4 regions of the Arthrobacter sp. 01L42 genome follow, and region 3 is predicted to be linked to each of the others. Evidence: riboswitches for the same ligand, from Rfam matches in the RefSeq annotation. Region 3 holds a riboswitch; each other region holds the start of a gene.
The links. A riboswitch is a leader RNA that binds a small molecule or an ion and turns the genes downstream of it on or off. The one in region 3 is predicted to bind S-adenosylmethionine.
Positions count from the first base shown of each region.

Region 1: another riboswitch for S-adenosylmethionine. It lies ahead of AC1DN2_RS00585 (aminotransferase class V-fold PLP-dependent enzyme); the one in region 3 lies ahead of AC1DN2_RS13995 (DUF1737 domain-containing protein).
Region 2: another riboswitch for S-adenosylmethionine. It lies ahead of AC1DN2_RS04450 (bifunctional o-acetylhomoserine/o-acetylserine sulfhydrylase); the one in region 3 lies ahead of AC1DN2_RS13995 (DUF1737 domain-containing protein).
Region 4: another riboswitch for S-adenosylmethionine. It lies ahead of AC1DN2_RS12090 (methionine ABC transporter ATP-binding protein); the one in region 3 lies ahead of AC1DN2_RS13995 (DUF1737 domain-containing protein).

Region 1 covers NZ_JBFTSL010000001.1:137,142-142,337, forward strand. Annotated here, with positions in the region: gene AC1DN2_RS00580 (class I SAM-dependent methyltransferase) at 1-326, opposite strand, end outside; gene AC1DN2_RS00585 (aminotransferase class V-fold PLP-dependent enzyme) at 464-1,903, opposite strand; SAM riboswitch class IV at 1,938-2,051, opposite strand; gene hisN (histidinol-phosphatase) at 2,129-2,959, opposite strand; gene rsgA (ribosome small subunit-dependent GTPase A) at 3,036-4,151, opposite strand; gene aroA (3-phosphoshikimate 1-carboxyvinyltransferase) at 4,135-5,196, opposite strand, start outside.
Region 2 covers NZ_JBFTSL010000004.1:36,284-41,479, forward strand. Annotated here, with positions in the region: gene AC1DN2_RS04430 (amidohydrolase family protein) at 1-944, shown strand, start outside; gene AC1DN2_RS04435 (histidine phosphatase family protein) at 1,008-1,688, opposite strand; gene AC1DN2_RS04440 (CPBP family intramembrane glutamic endopeptidase) at 1,789-2,556, shown strand; gene AC1DN2_RS04445 (VOC family protein) at 2,731-3,369, opposite strand; SAM riboswitch class IV at 3,539-3,654, shown strand; gene AC1DN2_RS04450 (bifunctional o-acetylhomoserine/o-acetylserine sulfhydrylase) at 3,716-5,032, shown strand.
Region 3 covers NZ_JBFTSL010000015.1:49,734-54,929, reverse strand. Annotated here, with positions in the region: gene AC1DN2_RS14015 (UDP-N-acetylglucosamine 1-carboxyvinyltransferase) at 1-916, shown strand, start outside; gene AC1DN2_RS14010 (glutamate--cysteine ligase 2) at 968-2,152, shown strand; gene AC1DN2_RS14005 (O-succinylhomoserine sulfhydrylase) at 2,190-3,398, opposite strand; gene AC1DN2_RS14000 (rhodanese-like domain-containing protein) at 3,399-3,818, opposite strand; gene AC1DN2_RS13995 (DUF1737 domain-containing protein) at 3,815-4,123, opposite strand; SAM riboswitch class IV at 4,151-4,264, opposite strand; gene AC1DN2_RS13990 (ATP-grasp domain-containing protein) at 4,583-5,196, shown strand, end outside.
Region 4 covers NZ_JBFTSL010000012.1:29,250-34,445, forward strand. Annotated here, with positions in the region: gene acs (acetate--CoA ligase) at 1-1,331, opposite strand, end outside; gene AC1DN2_RS12085 (CoA-binding protein) at 1,639-2,064, shown strand; SAM riboswitch class I at 2,162-2,252, shown strand; gene AC1DN2_RS12090 (methionine ABC transporter ATP-binding protein) at 2,392-3,201, shown strand; gene AC1DN2_RS12095 (methionine ABC transporter permease) at 3,194-3,859, shown strand; gene AC1DN2_RS12100 (LLM class flavin-dependent oxidoreductase) at 3,906-5,196, shown strand, end outside.

The DNA of each region.
Region 1 (5,196 bases), on a different contig from region 3:
AGGTCAAAGGACTCCGGCTCGAGACCGGTGTCCTCGGCGCTGCCCTCGATGGCGGTGACGTCCGGCAGGGTCCGGCGCAACTGCCCGAGCATGTCGGCAGAGGGGTCCACGGCCACCGTGCCCAGTCCGCGTTCCGCCAAAAGGGAGGTGAACTTCCCGGTGCCCGCGCCAATGTCCGCGGCGTCCCTGGCTCCCGACGGGACCAGCCAGTCGGCTGACTCCTGCGGATAGCCGGGGCGGACGCGCTCGTAGTGCTCCCCGCCGTCCTGGAAGCTTTGTCCGAGTTCCTGGCGCCGCACGCTGTGCAGCTTCGGTCCGCTGTGCAGTTTCGGTCCGCTGTGCGGCTTGACTCCGCTGTGGAGCCTGGGGCCGGCGCTTGCCACGTGCGATCTCCTTCGGGAAGGTCCTGCTGGTCTCAGATACCTTTCGAATTTACCGCACCCGCGCCGGGCCCCGATCCTGCCTAGTCGAGGGTGCAGGGCGCAGCGCCGGCGGTGCCCGGGGTGTTCGGCGCCCAGTGGGGATAGCTGCGGGTATCGTTGGCCGGCACCCAGCGGCCCGCGTCCACCACGTAATCCCAGCCGAGTCCGTTCTGCCGCAGCTGCTGCAGGCCGGCCAGCAGGCGTTCGGCGTCCTCAAGCCGTGAGCCGAGGCCGAAGCTGGCCCGCAGGGAGCCGGCGGGCAGGCCGAGCCGCTTGAGCAGCGGGTGGGCACAGAAGCGGCCGTCGCGCAGGCCAATGCCGTGTTCGGCCGACAGGTAGGCGGCCACCAGTCCGGCGTCGTAGCCTTCCACGGAAAAGTTCACGACGCCGATCGTGCCGGTGTCCGGCTGATCGCCTCCAGTGGAAGAAGCAGGGGAAGAATCGGAAGCCGAATCGGCAAAGATCCGGTGCACGGTTACTCCCTCGATGCCCTGGAGGCCCTCGACGAGGAAGGACCGGATGGCGTCCTCGTGGGCCTGCCACTGCTCCGGGTCCAGGGCCGCAATGACCTGGGTGGCGCGGGCGAGGGCCGCCGCGCCGAGGACGTTCGGCGAGCCGCCCTCATGCCGGGCAGGTCCCGTGGTCCAGCTGACGGAGTCGAGCCGGGCATCGCGGACCGCGCCGCCGCCGGCCAGGTGCGGGGTGCCGGCGTCGAGCCAGTCCGTCCGCCCCACCAGCACGCCGGCGCCGAACGGGGCGTACAGCTTGTGTCCCGAGAAGGCGAGGTAATCGACGTCGTCCGCGGCGATATTGATCCGCCGGTGCGGGGCGAGCTGCGCGGCGTCGACAACGATCCTGGCGCCGTATTCGTGCGCCAGTGCGGCCAGGGTCCGGATCGGGAGGATCTCCCCGGTGACGTTGGAGGCGCCGGTGACGGCCAGCAGGCTCACCCCGCCGCGGGCGAGTTCGTCGCGCAGGCGGTCCACGGTGGCCGCGAGGGTGGCGGCGGCCACGACGCTGCGGTGCGGGACATTCTGCCAGGGCAGGAGGTTGGCGTGGTGTTCGATGTCGAGGTAGAGGACCTCGCCCGCGGGCCGCCCGTCGCGCAGCGGCAGGCAGCCGGCCAGCAGGTTCAGGGAATCGGTGGTGTTGCGCGTGAAGATCACGGAATCGCCGGGCCGGCCGCCCACGAAGTCCCGCACGATGTCCCGGGCGTTCTCGTAGACGGAGGTGCTGATCTGTGATGCGTAGCCGGCGCCGCGGTGCACGCTTGCGTAGTACGGCAGGATTTCGTTCAGGTAGGCCGAGACCACGGACAGGGCCGGTGCGGAGGCGCCGTAGTCGAGGTTGGCGTAGCGCGCGTGGCCGCCTGTGATCAGCGGGGCCTGGATTTCAGCCCCGGTGACGGCTGCCAGCGGGCGGGCCGCGAGGGCAAGCCGTGCATGGAATTCAGTGGCGGCGGGGAAAGTGGCAGTTGTCATGGGACCTCACTCGAACAGGACCCCACACCGTGGGAATCCGCGCTTGCCGGGTCCGTTCCGGACCGGCCAGGTCGTCACCCGGGGCACCCCACCGCGACTGGAGGGTTGCCGGCCAGCAAACCGGGGTTTAGCGCTGGCACTCGTGACCTGCATCGAGCGTAGGACATCGGCGCAGCCGGGGAAAAGGCGGCCGCCGATTGTGAAGCGGAATATTACGGGCGCGGATCAGTTGTTCGGGTGGGCCTGGAAGAGGTCGTCGAGTCCGGGGTTGAGCCGCTTGAGCACTTCCGAGTGCAGGATCGAATTGGTGGCCAGGGCGTTGCCGCCGAAGGGGCCGTCCTCGCCTTCGAGCGAGGTGAAGCGGCCGCCGGCCTCGGTCACGATCGGCACCAGGGCGGCCATGTCATAGAGATTCAGCTCGGGTTCGCAGGCGATGTCCACGGCGCCCTCGGCCACGAGGCAGTACGACCAGAAGTCACCGTAGGCGCGGGTCCGCCACACTTCCTCGGTCAGGCCCAGGAACTCATCCAGGTTCCCGCGTTCCTTCCAGCCGCCAAGGCTGGAGTAGGACAGCGAGGCGTCCTCGAGATTGGAGACGTTGGATACCTTCAACCGTGTGGCGGCGGCGAGCGAGCGGCCCGTGTAGGCGCCTGCACCCTTGGCGGCCCACCAGCGCTTGCCCAGTGCCGGCGCGCTGACGACGCCGACCACCGGCTCGCCCTCATCGACGAGGGCGATCAGGGTGGCCCAGACCGGGACGCCGCGGACAAAGTTCTTCGTGCCGTCGATCGGGTCGATGATCCACCGGCGGGAACCGTGGCCCGAGCTGCCGAACTCTTCGCCCAGGACCGCGTCACGCGGACGTGACCGGGAGAGCTGGCCGCGGATGGCCTCTTCCGCGGATTTGTCGGCATCGGTGACGGGTGTAAGGTCGGGCTTCGTCTCGATCCGAAGGTCGAGCGCCTTGAAGCGGCTCATGGTCTGGGAATCGACCGAATCTGCCAGTACATGGGCAAGGCGCAGGTCATCGTTGTAGCTCGAAGCGGGTTGGCTCATGGTTCCAAACTACCGTCAAACCGGGCCCCCGGGCGGGAGGCCGCGGCTCGGCGCCGCCGCCCCGCTGCCGGTCCGGCTAGGAGACGGTGCCCAGTTCCTTGGTTTCCTGCGCTTCCATCCGCGGGTCCGTGCCCAGCAGCCGGCGCAGGGACGCGAGCCTGGCCGGTCCCGAGGGCCCCGCGTGCCCGGCCGCAACCCACTTGTCGACGCCGCAGTTGACGGCGGTGGAGTCATGCTTGCAGCCGCGTTCGCAATCATCGGTGCCCGGTTCCAGGTCCGGGAAGGAACGCAGGATCCGGTCCGGGTCCACGTGGGCCAGACCGAAGGACCGGATGCCGGGGGTGTCGATGATCCAGCTGCCGGCAGGGGCATCGTTGACTTTGAGCGCCAGTGCGGAGGAGGACGTGTGGCGGCCGCGGCCGGTTACCGCGTTCACGCCTCCCGTGGCCCGCTCGGCCCCGGTCAGGGCGTTGACCATGGTGGACTTGCCGACGCCGGAATGGCCCAGCATCACGGTGACCTTGCCGTCGAGGTAGTCGCGCAGCTGGGATACCGCGTCCTTGTCGAGCCGGGCGGAGAGCCCGTCGTCGGAGCGGGCGTCGATGCCGGAAGCGGCGGTGTCGGCGGTCTTGGAGATGATGACGGGGAAGTCGAGGTGCTGGTAGTTGGACAGCAGCTCGGCGGGATCCTTGACGTCGGCCTTGGTGACGAGCAGCAGCGGCTCAATGCCGGCGTCGTACGCGGCCACCAGCGCGCGGTCGATGAAACCGGTCCGCGGCTCGGGGTTGGCAGCGGCGACCACCACCACCAGCTGGTCGGCGTTGGCCACGACGGCACGTTCGATCGGGTCCGTGTCGTCGGCGCTGCGGCGCAGCAGCGTCTTGCGGTCCTGGATCCTGACCAGCCGCGCCAGAGTGTCGGGCTCGCCGGTGACATCCCCGACCAGGGAGACGAAGTCGCCGGCAACCACCGGGTTGCGGCGCAGTTCCCGGGCCCGGGCCGCGATGATCTTGCGTTCGTCCGCGGTCCCCTCGCCGACGACGGCGGTGTAGCGGCCGCGGTCAACGGTGATGATGCGTCCGGTGACGGCGTCATCGTAGCTGGGCCGGTCCTTGGTGCGGGGCCGTGTGCCCTTCTTGTTCGGCCGGATCCGGACGTCGGACTCGTCCCAGGAATCAGTGCTGCGTGCCACCGGCGGTGTCCTCATCTGCGGCGGGTCCCTGGGCCAGCATCGCTTCCCAGAGTTGCGGGAAATCGGGCATGGTCTTGGCCGTGGTTGCGATGTCCTCGACTTCCACGCCGGCTACGGCAAGGCCGAGGATGGCGCCGGCGGTTGCCATGCGGTGGTCCGCGTAGCTGTGCACGACGCCGCCGTGCAGCGCGGCCGGGCGGATGATGAGGCCGTCGGGGGTTTCTTCGGCGTCCCCGCCGAGGCGGTTGATTTCGGCGACGAGGGCGGCGAGCCGGTCCGTTTCATGGCCTCGGAGGTGGGCGATGCCGCCCAGCCGTGAGGGGCCGGTGGCGAGGGCGCACAGCGCGGCTACGGTGGGGGCGAGTTCGCTGGTTTCGTCGAAGTCGCCGCCCTTGATCTCCGGGCCCCCGCTGACGGTCAGGGTGCCGCCGTCAACCGTCACCGTGGCGCCCATAGCGGTCAGGATTCCGCGCCAGAGATCACCCACCTGGGTGGTTTCCGCGGGCCAGTTCGGGATCCGCACGGTGCCGCCGGTGGCCAGGGCCGCCGCGAGGAAGGGGCCGGCGTTCGAGAGGTCCTGCTCGATCCGGACGTCGAAGGCGCGGATCGGGCCGGGGGAGACAACCCAGTGGTTCGGCACCGAGTCGTCGACCGCCACGCCCACGCCGCGCAGCACGGCCACGGTCATGTTGATGTGGTCCAGGCTCGGCACGGGCTTGCCGACGTGCTCCAGGTGGAGTCCCTCGGTGAAGCGCGCCCCGGCCAGCAGCAGGGCGGAGACGAACTGGGACGAAGCGCTGGCATCGATGACCAGGTGGCCGCCGCGCACCTCGCCCGAGCCGTGCACCGTGAACGGCAACGACGACGCCGGACCGCCGTTGGGTGCGGTGACTGCCACACCCAGGCCGGCGAGGGCCTCGATAATGGTGCCCATGGGGCGTTTGCGGGCGTGCGGGTCGCCGTCGAAACGGGACTCACCGCGGCGCAGCGCGGCCACCGGCGGGACAAAGCGCATGACCGTGCCGGCCAGGCCGCAGTCGATCGC
Region 2 (5,196 bases), on a different contig from region 3:
CCACCCGGAGCACGAGCGACTTCGACCTGACCCGGCTGGCGATGGGCCGCGTCGCGGAGGCCGTGTCGCAGGGCACCACCTACCTGGAGACCAAAACCGGCTACGGCCTGGACCTCGAGAACGAGGCCCGCAGCGCCCGCATCGCCTCCACCGTGGCGGACGAGGTGACTTACCTGGGGGCGCACCTTGTGCCCGCCGGGATGGACGCGGAGGAATATACGGAGCTGGTTTGCGGGCCGATGCTCACCGCAGTTCGGCCCTACGTCCGCTGGGCCGACGTCTTTTGCGAGCAGGGCGCGTTCAACGAGGACCAGTCCCGCCGGGTGCTCCTGGCCTGCAAGGCCGCCGGGCTGGGGCTGCGCGTCCACGGCAACCAGCTCGGCGAGGGCCCCGGCGTCCGGCTGGCGGTGGAAGTCGGCGCCGCGAGCGTGGACCACGTGAACTACCTTTCGGCCGCGGATGTCGATGCCCTTGCCGGCAGCTGGTCCGGCTGGGACGCCGCCGGCGGCAGCGGCACGCCTGGATCCGGGCAGCGCGGCACGGTCGCCACGTGCCTGCCGGCCTGCGATCTCTCCACCCGGCAGCCGCTGGCCCCCGGTCGTGAACTGCTCGACGCCGGTGTGCAGCTGGCGCTGGCGTCCAATTGCAACCCCGGCACGTCCTACACGAGCTCCATGGCGTTCTGCGTCACCACCGCCGTGCTGCAGATGCGGCTCAGCGTCCATGAGGCGGTGCGTGCCGCGACCTACGGCGGCGCGCTGGCCCTGAGCCGGGAGTCCGGAAGCGACGCCGACGGCGCACGCGCGGTGGGCTCGATCGCCGTCGGACACCGCGCGGACCTGCACCTGCTCAACGCGCCTTCCGCCACGCACCTGGCCTACCGGCCCGGCATCCCCCTGACGCACGCGGTGTGGCGCGCCGGTGTAGCGCAGCCGGTCCGTTAGCCAGCCGGTCCGTTAGCGAGCCGGTCCGCTGACCCGGCTGGCTCCGGCCCCGGACGGGCCGCCCTAGAACATCATGGGCGGTGCGTCGAGGACGGTCTCGTCCACGCGCCTCTTCTCCCACTGCGTGAAGGGCTTGTCGAGCTCGTACTTGCCGTGCGAGGTGCGCAGCAGGGTGCGGACCTGGGCGTTCTCGGGGTTATTCAGGGACTCGAAATATTCCACCGACCAGTGGAACCAGCGCATGCAGAACAGCCGCATGGTCAATCCGTGCGTCACAAACAGCGCGTTCGGGGCATAGCCGGGCCGGGACCAGTGCCGGTGCAGGGTTTCCATGAAGGAAGAAATCCTGTCATACACATCGGAACCGGACTCGCCCTCGCGGAAGCGGTAGAAGAAGTGCCCGTAGGCGTTGCGGAGCTCCTTCTGGTCCTCGATGTCGCCGGCGATCTGAAAGTTGGCCCAGTCCTGTTCGCGCAGGCGCGGTTCCTCGATCACCCGCTCCACGAGCGGACCGAGATTCAGCGCCTCGAGGGTCTGGTAGGCGCGCAGGTAAGGGGAGACGTAGACGCACACCGGGCGGCCGTCCAGCTGGCGCCGGACCTCCTCCCCGGCCGCGGTGGCCTGCTCCAGGCCCAGCGCGGTCAACGGGATCCGGTAGTCCGGAACACGGTTGTAGATCGAGGTGTCGGCATTGGCGGCAGACTGGCCGTGCCGGATCAAGATGATTTTCCGGGGCGCACTCATAATCCCCAAGCATAGGGCTCCCAAAAAGCCGGGGGTGCCGGCGCGGCCGGCACCACGCGGGCACCAGCAAACTATCGGCAAGTGCAGGCAAGATAGAACCATGTTGGTTCCCTCCCGCCGTCGGCTGCGGTTCGAAGTGTTGATTGTCCTGGGGTTGTCACTCGGGCAGTCCGCGATCTACTCCCTGGTGCAGTTGCTGGACAAGATGACCACGGCGCCGCTGGCCCAGGGGACATCCACCCTGAACCGCTCACAGAGCGCACGCGAATACTTCGACCTCACCTACCAGTTGCTGGACATCATCTTCGCCCTGGTCCCGGTGGCCCTCGTGATCTATTTCCTCACCGAACACTGGCCGGCCGGTGAACGCGGAACCTCGGCGTTCCGAAGGATCGGCTTCGACTTCGCCCGGCCCGGCAAGGACCTCCTGCAGGGTCTCGGACTCGCCGCGCTCATCGGCATTCCGTCCCTGGGGCTCTACGCCGCCGGCCGGGCGATGGGGATCACGACGGCGATCATCCCCAGCGCCCTGGACGCGTACTGGTGGACCGTGCCGGTGCTGGTCCTGTCCGCGATCCGGCACGCGGTGGTCGAGGAAGTGATTGTGGTGGCGTACCTGCTGGACCGGCTCGGGAAACTGGGCTGGAGCGTGCCGGCGGCCATCGCCGCCAGTGCCCTGCTCCGCGGCAGCTATCACCTGTACCAGGGGTTCGGGCCGTTCATCGGCAACGCGGTGATGGGCGTCGTCTTCGCGCTGTTCTACATCCGGACCAAACGGGTGATGCCGCTGGTGATCGCCCACGCCATCCTGGACACCGTGGCGTTCGTGGGGTTCAGCCTGTTCGGCAAGGCAGTGGGCCTGGGCTGAGTTCCCCGCAAAGCAAGGCGGGGTCCCTTCGGGCCCATCCGGAGCCCCCGGACGGGCGCGAAGGGACCCCGCGTTGCTATTAGGAGCAGGCCTTAAATGATCTCGGCCGCCGTCTCCTAGGTGACATCGTTGGCACCTAAGAGATGGCGGCCGAAGCGTGGGGCAGGTGGAGCGTTAGATCGTGACCGCTCCGGAGGCGGTCTCGAAGGTGACAGAGAGGATGCCGGGAGTACCGTGCGGCGCGATCCAGTTCACGGCGACGTCTTCCAGCGGCTTTTCAACCGGTTCGCCCAGCCACTCCGTGACGCGCTCGGCCGAACCGGCAATGGTCAGTGCGGACATCTTGACATCGCTCGCGTAGGCGTTGGACGGGTGCAACTCCGGGTCGCCCTCCCACTTGAGCATGTATGGCACCTGGGGGTCGGCGATGAGCCCCAGGATGCCGATCTGCTTCCAGACCAATTCGCGGCCGTCGGGAAACTTCCGGTTGCCGTTGACGGCGGCGCGGCCGAGCCGCTCCTCGAACGGGGCCAGGTCGTCAACCTCGACGCACCAGCCCATCCAGCCGCCGCCGGCCTCGGAGCGTGCCCGGACGGCCTGGCCGAACGGGGCCTTGTCGGAGGCCGGGTGGTTCAGGACCTCCACGACTTCCAGGTACTTGTGTCCCGCGAGCGGGATAATCATGTTGCGTGTCCCGAAACGGGGGTGCACTCCACCCTTCACGGCTTCAACGCCGAGGGCAGACGCAATACGTTCAGTGGTGGCTGCCAAGCCATCGTGTTCACAGGCGTAAGAGACGTGATCCATGCGCATGCCATCATCTTGGCACTTTGTGATGGACCTCTCAGCTTAGGCTCCCCTAACCGTCATGGGACGTCCTGGGGCGCGGAACGCGGCGCCCCGGATGCTCCGTCACGGCGGCCGTCTTCATCTTCGTCACAAAGCTATCCAGGGCTCCGCCGCCATTCCTACACTGAAGTCAGGTCATGAGTGCCAGCGCACAGCCCCGGCTTGCTGGCCGGCAACCCTCGTATCGCGGTGGGGTGCCCCGGGTGAAGACCTGGCCGTCCGGCGCCCGCCGGAGGGCAAGCGCGGCGCCTGTTCCGGTTCGGGCCGAAAGCCCCGGCCGGTGCTGTGCCCAGTGACTCGAGGAGCACCAATGTCCAACGCCTGGTCCTTTGAAACCCGCCAGATCCACGCCGGCCAGGAGCCGGACAGCGCCACCGGCGCGCGTTCCCTGCCTATCTACCAGACGACGTCGTTCGTGTTCCCCAGCGCCGAAAGCGCCGCGAACCGCTTTGCGCTCGCCGAGCTCGCGCCCATCTACACCCGGATCGGCAACCCGACACAGGATGCCGTCGAACAGCGCGTCGCCAGCCTGGAAGGCGGTCTCGCGGCGCTGCTGCTCAGCTCCGGCCAGGCCGCCGAGACGTTCGCCATCCTCAATATCGCCGAGGCCGGGGACCATGTGGTGGCCAGCCCCAGCCTCTATGGCGGAACCTACAACCTGCTCGCGCACACGCTGAAGAAGTTCGGCATCTCCGTGACCTTCGTGGCGGACCCGGACAACCTGGACCAGTGGCGGGACGCCGTCCAGCCCAACACCAAGCTGTTCTTCGGCGAAGTGGTCTCCAACCCCCGCCAGGACGTCCTGGACATCGAGGGCGTCTCCCGGGTGGCGCACGAGGCCGGCGTGCCGCTGGTTGTCGACAACACGCTCTCCACCCCCTACCTGATCCGGCCGATCGAGTGGGGCGCGGACATCGTGGTCCATTCCGCCACCAAGTACCTCGGCGGGCACGGCGCCGCGATCGCCGGCGTGATCGTGGACTCCGGCAACTTCGACTTCGGGAAGGACCCGGAGCGGTTCCCCGGCTTCAACACCCCCGACCCCACCTACAACGGCCTGGTCTACGCCCGCGACCTCGGAGCGGGCGGCGCGCTGGGCGCGAATCTCTCCTACATCCTCAAGGCCCGGGTCCAGCTCCTGCGCGACCTCGGCTCCGCGGTGTCCCCGTTCAACGCGTTCCTCATCGCCCAGGGCATCGAAACGCTGAGCCTGCGCGTCGAGCGCCACGTGGCCAACGCCACGAAGGTGGCGCAATGGCTGGAGGGGCGGGACGACGTCGAATCGGTCGCCTACGCCGGGCTGCCGTCCAGCCCCTGGTACGAGCGCGGCCGCAAGTACGGGCCCAAGGGGACCGGCGCCGTCGTGGCGTTCAACATTGCCGGGGGAGCGGAGGCCGGCAAGCGGTTCGTCGATGCCCTCGAACTGCACTCGCACGTCGCGAACATCGGCGATGTCCGGTCGCTGGTGATCCATCCGGCGTCGACCACCCACAGCCAGCTCTCGCCCGAACAGCAGGTGATCGCCGGGGTGAACCCCGGGCTGGTGCGGCTTTCGGTGGGACTGGAGCACATTGACGACATCCTGGCGGACCTCGACGCCGGATTCCGCGCGGCCAAGTCCGCCTAGGCCGAAGCCCACGCCGAATTTCCCCACCTTTACGGGCATGACACCGGGAATCGCCGGCACTCCGGGGCGACCCGCCAGTCACGGCTGTCAAAGGTGGGGAGTCTGCGGTGCTGACGGGTCCGGCTGTCACATGGACGTCATAATCTTCGTCATTTCCGCACCCC
Region 3 (5,196 bases):
GCGCCAGTTCGGCCTTAGCGTGGAGGCGAAGTCCGGGTTCTACGCGGTGCAGGCGCCGCCGTCGGACGGTCACGACCGCTCCTTCGTGCTCAGCGAACGCGGCGACACCGTCACCGAGAACGCCATCATGGCCGCAGCCCACCGCCGTGGCACCACCATCATCCGCAATGCCAGCCCGAACTACATGGTGCAGGATCTGTGCTTCTACCTGCAGATGCTCGGCGTGGACATCGCCGGGGTTGGCACCACCACGCTGAAGATCACCGGCCGCCCGTCGATCGACGCCGACATCGAATACTTCCCGTCCGAGGACCCCATCGAGGCGATGAGCCTCATCACCGCCGGCATCGTGACGAACTCGGAAGTCACCATCCGCCGCGTCCCGATCGAGTTCATGGAAATCGAACTCGCCACGCTCGAGCAGATGGGCCAGCGGCTCGAAGTTTCCGGGGAGTACTTTGCCCGCAACGGCCGCACCCGCCTGGTGGACGTCACCACCAAGCCTTCGGAGCTGCGGGCGCCGGAGGACAAGATCCACCCCATGCCCTTCCCCGGGCTGAACATCGACAACCTGCCCTTCTTCGCGGTGATCGCCGCCAACGCCCACGGCCAGACCATGATCCATGACTGGGTCTACGAGAACCGGGCCATCTACCTGACCGAGCTCAACAAGCTCGGCGCCCAGGTCCAGCTGCTCGATCCGCACCGCATCTACGTCAACGGGCCCAGCAAGTGGCGTGCGGCCGAGGTGGGCTGCCCGCCGGCCCTCCGCCCCGCCGCCTGCCTGCTGCTGGCCATGCTGGCGGCCCGCGGCGTCTCGGAGCTGCGGAACATCTATGTCATTGAACGCGGCTATGAGGACCTGGCCGAGCGGCTGAACACCATCGGGGCGAAGATCGAGTATTTCCAAGACTGAGCCCCGCGTTGGTGTGGGGCGTTTCGGCGGATCCTGACGCACAATAGATTCATGCGCACCTTCGGCGTGGAGGAAGAACTGCTGATAGTGGACCCCGAATCGGGGATGCTGCTTGCCCTCGCTGACCTCATGCTGCCGAGTCTGGTGCCGCCGCAACAGGGAGCCGCCAGGGTTCTCCCGGCACAGAAACCGGTCCACGAAGGCGCCGACTTCAGCTACGAGCTCAAGCTCGAACAGATCGAGACCCAGACGCATCCGTGCCTGGAGTACACGGAATTGCTCCGGCAGCTCAGGCGTGGCCGGTCCCTTGCGGACCAGGCCGCCCGGGCGCACGGCGGGCGCGTCGCGGCCCTGGCCACGTCGCCCCAAGGCTCCGCCACCCACCTGACGCCGAATCCGCGCTATATGACCATGCAGCAGCGCTTCGGGCTCACCGTCCGGAACCAACTGACCTGCGGCCTCCACGTCCACACCTTTGTGGAGTCCCCGGAGGAGGGCGTGGCGGTAATGGACCGGATCCGCGACAAGCTGGCCGTGCTGATAGCACTCAGCGCGAATTCCCCCTACTGGAATGGGGCCGAGACCGGATTCGAAAGCTACCGCACCCAGGCCTGGAACCGCTGGCCGGGCTCGGGTCCCACGATGATCTTCGGCAGCCTGCCCATCTACCGCCGCGTGGTCACCCGGCTGGTCGAAAGCGGCGTCCTGATGGATGAGGGGATGGTCTATTTCGACGCGCGGCTGGCCCGGCAGCATCCCACCGTGGAGATCCGGGTCGCGGATGTCTGCCTGCGGGCCGAGGATGCTGCCCTGATTGCCGTACTGGTGCGCGCCCTCGTGGAGTCGGCCGCCCGGGAATGGAACGACGGCGTCGATCCCGCCCCGGTGCCCACGCTGCTGCTGCGGATGGCCGCCTGGCAGGCCAGCAATTGCGGACTGCGCGGGGAGCTCCTGGACTTCGGAACCTTCACCCCGGCCCCGGCCGCGGACGTGGTCAGGGCGCTCGTGGACTTCGTGGCCCCGGTGCTTGAGGAACAGGGCGAGCTGGAGCTGGCGCGCGAGGGCGTCGAGCGGATTCTGGCAGAGGGTACCGGTTCGCAGCTGCAGCGCGGCCCGTTCCGGGCCGGCGGCCTGCCCGCCGTCGTCGAGCGGGCCATCGAACTGACCACCGAGGGGCCCGCCACCGAGGGGCCGGCAGACAATCGTTCGGCCCTGGGCCGGTTGCGCCCGGCCTGACCGGGAGCCCGCAACAGTTGCGGGTGCGGCGGAAGCCCTAGACCTGCTTGAGCGCCTGGCCGAGGTCGCGGATCAAGTCATCGACGTCCTCCAGGCCCACCGAGAGCCGGACCACGCCGTCGCTGAGCCCGATCGCCGCGCGGCCTTCCGGGCCCATCGCGCGGTGCGTGGTGGTGGCCGGGTGCGTGATGAGCGTCTTGGCATCGCCCAGGTTGTTGGAGATGTCGATGATCCGCAGCGCGTCCAGGAGTGCGAACGCGGCCTGCTTCGCCGTGCGCCCGGGGGAGGGCTGCAGCTCCAGGGTGAGCACGGTCCCGCCGGCCTTCATCTGCTGCACTGCGAGCGGGTACTGCGGGTGGGACGGCAGCAGCGGGTACTTTACCCAGCCGACCGCAGGCTGTCCCTCGAGCCATTCGGCCAGCCGCAGCGCGGAGGCCGAGGAATGGTTGACGCGCAGGGCCATGGTCTCCAGGCCCTTGGTGAGCACCCAGGCGTTGAACGCCGAAAGGGCCGGACCGGTGTGCCGCATGAGCTGCTTGACGGGCCCGTCGATGAATTCCTTGGTGCCCAGGATGGCCCCGCCCAGGACGCGGCCCTGGCCGTCGATGTGCTTGGTGCCGGAGTAGACCACCACGTCCGCGCCGAGGTCGCCGCAGCGCTGGAGCAGCGGGGTGGCGAAGACGTTGTCAACCACCACCGTGGCGCCGGCCGCGTGCGCCAGTTTGCTCACGGCGGCGATGTCCACGATTTCCTGCATCGGGTTCGACGGCGACTCGAAGAACACCGCCGTGGTCGGCTCGGACAGCGCGGATTTCCACTGCTCCAGGTCCGGGCCGTCCACGAAGACCGTCTCGACACCCCAGCGCGGCAGGATTTCGTTCAGGATCACGAAGCACGAGCCGAACAGCGAGCGGGCCGCGACCACCCGGTCGCCGGCCGCCAACAGCGCGCCCAGGGCGGTGAAGACGGCGGACATGCCGGACGCCGTCGCGAAACACGCCTCCGTTCCCTCGAGCAGCCGGAGCCGCTCCTGGAAGGTGGCGACGGAGGGGTTGCCGTAGCGGGAGTAGACGAAGCGCTCGTCCTCACCGGTGAAGGCGCGCTCGGCGGCGGCCGCGGACTCGTAGACGAATCCTGAATTGAGGAAGATCGGCTCGGTGGTTTCCTGGAAGCCGGTGCGGTCAAGGCCGCCACGGACGGCCTGGGTGTCGGCCGCCCAGCCGGCGGCGTCGGGATTGAAAGTCACTTAGATCTTTCCGAGGTTGGTGGGCAGGCCGCGGTTCTTCCAGCCATTGACGGTGCGTTCGCCAAAGCGGTCGGTCTCGCCTTCGAAGCCCTCAAGGACGTTGTACGAGGTGTAGCCGGCGGCCGTCGCGGCCGTCGCGGCCGCGATCGACCGGGCCCCGGAACGGCAAAGGAACACCAGTTCGACGGCGGTGTCCTCCGGCGCCTGCTGCCTTAGCTGTTCCACGAAGTGCGGGTTCGGCGTGCCGCCGGCGAGGTTCCACTGGATGAAGAGCGGATCGTTGCGGCTCTCGCCCGCGGCCGCGGTGTCCGGGATGCCGATGTGGGCCCATTCGCCCTCGGTCCGGACATCCACCAGGATGGCTCCGGCCTCCAGCTTGGCCCACGCCTCCTGCGGGCTGAGGTCTCCGGCGTAGCTCATGCGTGGCCCGCGAAGGCCCCGTCGGCGCCAAATTCGTCGGCGTCGAGCTCATCAACCGCATTGGCCACGGCGGCGTCCGCACTGGCAATCGCGGCCGGCAGGACCAGCGCCTGCGCCACGATCACGGTGCTTCCGTTGAAGCTGGCGGCGGGGCTTCCATGCAGCACGTAACCCTCGGCCAGGGCGGCTGACACCCGCTCGCAAAAGGCGCGGTCATCCGCCCCGGTGAACAGGCGGTAGGCCAGCCTCTCCTCGCCCCCGGGTGCGGTACCGGGTGCTGTGCCGGGTGCGGCTGTTGTGGGTATTGACGTGTCGGTCACGACGGATCTCCTCTTTCACGCTTGCAGCTCGAATTCTCGATTGCCGAGTATTCACCTGAGGCACCCCGCCGCGAAAGGGAGGGTTGCCGACCGGCCAGTCAGGGCTTGGCACCGGTTCTCATTACTCCCCAAAAACGTAACACCTGCGACGCCGGCCCGCACCGCCGCCGTCGTCATGTTCCGTAACCGGACCGCGGCCCGGGCGAGTAGTGGCGGGCTCCAGTTTCGGGTACAGCCCACTCGTGTCTGCCGGGACGTTTCTCCGTTTACTGGGGGGATTAGGTCCGACGAGTCGGCCGGAGCTGCAGGTGATTCGAGCAATGTGTGAATCAAGCAGTCCCGGAATCGACTCGTCTGTCCATCAACAAGCTGTCTGGGAATCGGTGGCTGGAACGGTCGGAGCCGCAGCCGCGGTCCGGCCGGTGACGGCGGAATGGAGCAATCGTGGGCCCGCGCATACTCGTTACCGGGATTACAAGCGCCGCCGGACGGGCCGTCGCGGCCCAGCTCGAAGCCCGGGGCCTCCCGTACCTCGGCTCCGACGCCCGTGCCGACACCCGCCAGGCCGGGGAGGCTCCCGCCGCCGCGGTCAGGCTCCTGCCGGCGACGAACCCGGACATGGTCCTGGACCTGCGCCGGGTGGTGGACCGCGAAGCCATCAACGTCATCATTCCGACCCTCACCGTGGAACTCCCGGTCCTGGCCGCGGCCCGCGCCGGATTCGCCCAGGATGTGCGGATCATCGTGGCCGACCCCGCCGCGGTGGCCCTCGCCAACGACCACCTGTTCACCACCTGGGCGCTGCAAGCGGCCGGCATCCCGGTGCCCCGGTTCGCGGTTCCGGGCGACCTCGCCGCCGCGCCGGCTTCCCTCGCCGGCCTCAGCGGCCCCGTGGTGGTCAAGCCGCGGGTCTTCAAAGGCTCCCATGGTGTCCACCTGCTGGCCGGAACCGACTCCGTTAGCTGGAAGAACATGCCGGCGGGGCAACTGGTCCAGGAATTTATCCCGGGCGCCGACTATGTGTGCCTGGTGTTCGGCACCCCGGCACGCAACGCGAT
Region 4 (5,196 bases), on a different contig from region 3:
AGGGAGCGGACCAGGGTGGGCGCGGTGTAATACTGCGTGACCGCGTAGCGTTCGATGATCTCAAAGTGCCGGCCCGGGTGCGGGGTGTTGGGCGTGCCCTCGAAGATGACCTGCGTGGCGCCGTTGGAGAGCGGGCCGTAGAGCTCATAGGTGTGCGCGGTGACCCAGGCGAGGTCGGCCGTGCACCAGTGCACGTCCTCCTCCCGCAGCCCGGGGTCGGGGTTGCTGAACAGGTGCTCGAAGCTCCATGACGCCTGTGTGAGGTAGCCGCCGGAGGTGTGGACCAGGCCCTTGGGCTTGCCGGTGGTGCCGGAGGTGTACATGATGACCAGCGGCGTCTCGGCATCGAACGCCTCGGCTTCGTGAGTCTCGGAGGCGGTGCCGACGGCGTCGTGCCACCACACATCGCGGCCGGCGGTCATCGGAACGGTGTCCAGTTCGTCCGCGGGAGTGGTCCGGTTGACCACCAGGACGTGTTCGATGGCGTTGTCGCCGGAGACGGCGGCGTCCGCGTTGTCCTTGACCGGCACGGCGGTGCCGCGGCGGAACTGGCCGTCGGTGGTGACCAGGAGCTTGGCGCCGGTGTCCTCCACCCGGAACTTCAGGGCCTCGGCGGAGAATCCGCCGAAGACCAGGGAATGGATGGCACCGATCCGGGCCACCGCGAGGGTGATGATCACGGTTTCGGGGATGACGGGGAGGTAGATGACCACCCGGTCGCCCTTGGTGATACCGAGATCCAGGAGGGCATTGGCGGCTTTGGAGACCTCGCGCTGGAGTTCGGCGTAGGTGACGGCACGGCGGTCGCCGGGCTCGCCCTCAAAGTGCAGGGCCACCTTGTCTCCGCGCCCCGCCGCTACGTGGCGGTCGACGCAGTTGTAGGCGACATTGAGCCTGCCCCCTTCGAACCAGGTGATCTGAGGTCCGGTGCCGGCCTCGACGTCGGCCGGGATCCGGCGGTGCGCGGTGTGCCAGGGCTTGGTTTGCTCCGTCGCGCCGCCGGGCAGGTCCGCCCAGTCGAGGCGGAGAGCCTGGGTTTCCCAGAACGCAACCGTCTCTGCCTGGACAGTTCCCGCGGTCACGGCGCCGCCGTGCCGGGGAAGGTGGTTTCCGAAGGTGGTGCTGCGGTGACGCGCCGGCCCATCGGCGGGGACGCCGTGCACTGCGCCGTCCGTGGACTCGTTCAGGGACCACCCCGAAGAGCCGCGAGAGGAGCCGGGCGCGTCACGCAGCCCTGCTTCGTTCGCCGTCGCGTCCGAAGTGGTTTGTGGGAATGCCTCGGACGCAGTCCGGGCAAAGGTGGGCAGGGCGGAAGAATTCTCAGGGGTCATTGCTGCACTCCATCGGTCCTGGCAGTAGCACCCTTGGTTGCTCCGGCTCCCTCGAATTTCACCGAAGGAGGGCGGAGCGGTTGCGTGGGAATGGTCGTCTCACGTCACCGGGGGGTTGCTGCGGCGTCATCGATCCAGGTCTCTCGGCCGCTCGGGATGGTCACTACCTACTAGAACTTCAGATGCACGATTCCGCAAAATCGGCGTCCGGGAGCGCCGTAATATTCGTTCACCCGGCGTGGGTCCTGCCCAAATCATTCATTTATTCGACAATTGCCCGGAAAGGTCGCAGGAGTAAGGTTGATGCATGGCCCATGTTAACGATCCGGCAGTCATTGACCGCCTCATGCGAACCAAAGGCACGTGGGCGGTGGTCGGCCTCACCACCAACGAATGGCGCTCGGCGTATGAGGTCTCCCTCTATGTCCGGGACCGGATGGGCATGACCATCATTCCGGTCAACCTTCCGGGCGACGATGTCCACGGCGAGAAGGGGTACCGTTCCCTGTCTGACATCCCGGCGGAGAAGCACCCGATCGACGTCGTGGACTGCTTCGTCAACTCCCACAGGGTGGGCGCAGTCATAGACGAGGCCATCGCAGTAGGCGCCAAGGCCGTCTGGCTGCAGCTGGGCGTCTTCGACGACGCCGCGACGGACCGGGCCAAGGCCGCCGGGCTGGACGTCGTCGTGAACGCGTGCCCCGCCCGCGAAGGCTGGCGCGTGGGCATCTAACGGCCCGGGAATGACGATCAACAGATCGGGAAGAGTCGGTTACAAAATGTGACCGGCTTTTTCTGTATCCGGCCTCCTGCCGTGTGAGATGGACTCGTAACCATCCCGAGCGGCTGAGAGATCTGGCTCCGTGACGCCGCAGCAACCCCCTCCTTTGAGGACGGTGCTACCGCCAGGACCGATGGAGAACCACTGTGTTCTGAGGCTCCCCGGCTTCGCTCAGCGCTGCCCGGAAGCCAGGACCCAGGGCTTTCCTCGGGCGAGCCCGGAGGAAATCATGAACACGCAGACAGCGGCAGCGCCGCGGCCCCGAGCAGGTGGGGGCCTGTGATCGAGATCCAGAACGTCAGCACGTCATTCGCTTCGGCCGCGGGACCTTTCACGGCCGTCGATGACGTCAGCATGCACATCAGGCGGGGCACCATCCAGGGCATCATCGGGTTCTCCGGCGCCGGCAAATCCACGCTGCTGCGCAACATCAACCTCCTCGAGCGCCCGACGTCGGGCCGCGTCCTGGTGGACGGCGTGGACCTGGTGACCCTGTCCGACGCCGAGCTCCGGACCAAGCGGCATGACATCGGCATGATTTTCCAGCACTTCAATCTCCTCAACAACCTCACAGCCCAGGAAAATGTGGAGCTGTCCCTGAAGTTCGCCGGCGTCGGGAAGGCGGAACGCCGGCGGCGGGCCGCCGAAACCCTGGAAATCGTGGACCTCGCCGACAAAGCGGGAACGTATCCGGCCAAACTCTCCGGGGGCCAGAAACAGCGGGTGGCGATCGCCCGCGCCCTTGCCACCGGGCCCAAAGTGCTGCTCTGCGACGAGCCGACGTCGGCCGTGGATCCCCGGACGACGTCATCGGTCCTGCAATACCTGGCCGACGTCAACGCCGAATTCGGCATCACAATCGTGGTGGTCACCCACGAGATGAATGTCATCAAGGCCATCGCGGACAACGTCGCGGTCATGGAAGAAGGCCGGGTGGTGGAGCAGCTCGACCTCGCCGAACTCCAGCGCCCCGGCTTCCACCCGGCGACGTCGATCGGCCGCTACCTGGTCTCCGATGAGATCCAGCTGGACCGCTCCGGGAGGGGCACCCACACCACAGCCGCGTCGGAGGGCCTGATCAATGCTTGACCGCATCCTGGAAGTCCTGCCCGAAATCGGCGTCGCCATGGGACAGACCCTCACCATGCTGCTGGTGGCCATCCCGCTGGCAGTGCTGCTCGGGACACCGCTGGGTGTCCTGCTCTACACCATCGGTCCCAACGGGCTCAAGCACAGGCCAAAGCTGCACCGGGTCCTGGACGGGCTGGTCAACCTGCTCCGCTCGTTCCCGTTCCTGATCCTGCTGATCGCGATCATTCCCGTGACCAGGTTCATTGTCGGCACGACCATCGGCACGGCCGCCGTCATTGTCCCGCTGACCCTCAACGCCATTCCGTATTTCGCCCGCTTCGTGGAACAGAACCTGAGCCAACTCGGCGGCGGAGTGGTCGAAGCGGCACGGTCCATGGGCGCCAGCAGGTCCCAGATCGTCCGGGACGTCCTGATTGTGGAGGCGAAGCCCGGACTCGTCAGCTCCATCACCATCATGACCGTCAGCTTCATCTCGTACTCGGCGATGGCCGGACTGGTGGGCGGCGGCGGAATCGGCGACTTCGCCATCCGGTACGGCTATTACCGCTACGAAACGCCGCTCATGATCACCGCCATTGTCCTGATGATCCTGCTGGTCACCATCGTTCAGCTGGGCGGATCCTATGTTGCCCGGCGCCTGGACAAGCGCCTCTGAGCGCCGGCAGCACCCTCGTCCCACCTCCCACAGCGGAAAGCATCCCATGACTTCAACACCCAGTATCCGTTTCGACGGACCCCGTCCGCGCCTGCTGATCAGCGCCTTCGTGATGAACACGTCCAGCCACATCATGGGCGGCCAGTGGCGGCGCCCGGAAGCCCAGCAGCACCGGTTCAACGAACTCCAGCTCTGGATCGACCTGGCCCGCCAGCTCGAAGACGCCAAGTTTGACGCGATCTTCTTCGCCGACGTCGTCGGTCTCTACGGCGACTACGACGGCGGGTGGGCATCTCTGCTGAAAAAGGGCCTGCAGGTGCCGTCCAACGACCCCCTCATTCTGCTGTCCGCGCTCGCCACGGGAACGCGGGAGATCGGGCTGGCCGCGACGTCGTCGGTGATTCAAAGCCATCCGTTCCAGTTCGCCCGGCAGATGTCCACGCTGGACCACATCAGCGGCGGCCGCGTGGCCTGGAACATCGTCACCAGCGTGCTGGAAAACGCGCACCGGAACTTCAACGCCACCGAGCTGACCAAGCATGACGAACGCTACGACTGGGCGGACGAATACGTCGAGGCCGCCTACAAATTGTGGGAAGGGTCCTGGGAAGACGACGCGCTGCTCCGGGACAAGGCGACCGGGGTCCACGCGGACCCGGAGAAGGTCAGCAAGATCTACCACCGCGGGCCCCGGTACTCGATCGACGGACCCCACCTCGCGGCCCCTTCACCGCAACGCACCCCGGTGCTTTTCCAGGCCGGGAGCTCCGGCCGCGGCCAGCAGTTCTGCGCCGCCAACGCCGAGGCCACCTTCACCCTCGCGCCGAGCACCGAGGTGGCCGCGAAGTACACCGCGGCCGTCCGGGAACAGGCCGTTGCCGCCGGCCGCCATCCGGATGACGTGAAGTTCCTCCAGGGCATGCACTTCGTGGTGGGCGGCACCGAAGCCGAGGCGCACCGCAAGGCCGACGAGCTCGAGGACAGCCTGGACATTGAGGCCCTGCTGGCCCACGTGGGCGGCGGGTTCGGCGTCGACCTCGGCGGCCTGCCGCTGGACACCCCGCTCGGGGACCTTGAAACGGAAGGCAGCCAGGGACATCTCACGGCTATCCGCGCCTCCGTCCGCGGCGGCAACCCCACCCTCCGCGACATTGCGCTCTACCGCAGCCGGGCCAACCGGGTGGTGGGAACGCCGGACCAGATTGCCGACCGTCTCGAGCAGTGGCAGGACGCCGGAATCGACGGCATCAACATCATCAACCAGACCATCCCCGGCTCCTACACCGACTTCATCGACGGTGTGCTGCCGGAACTGCGCAGCCGCGGCCTCGCCCAGA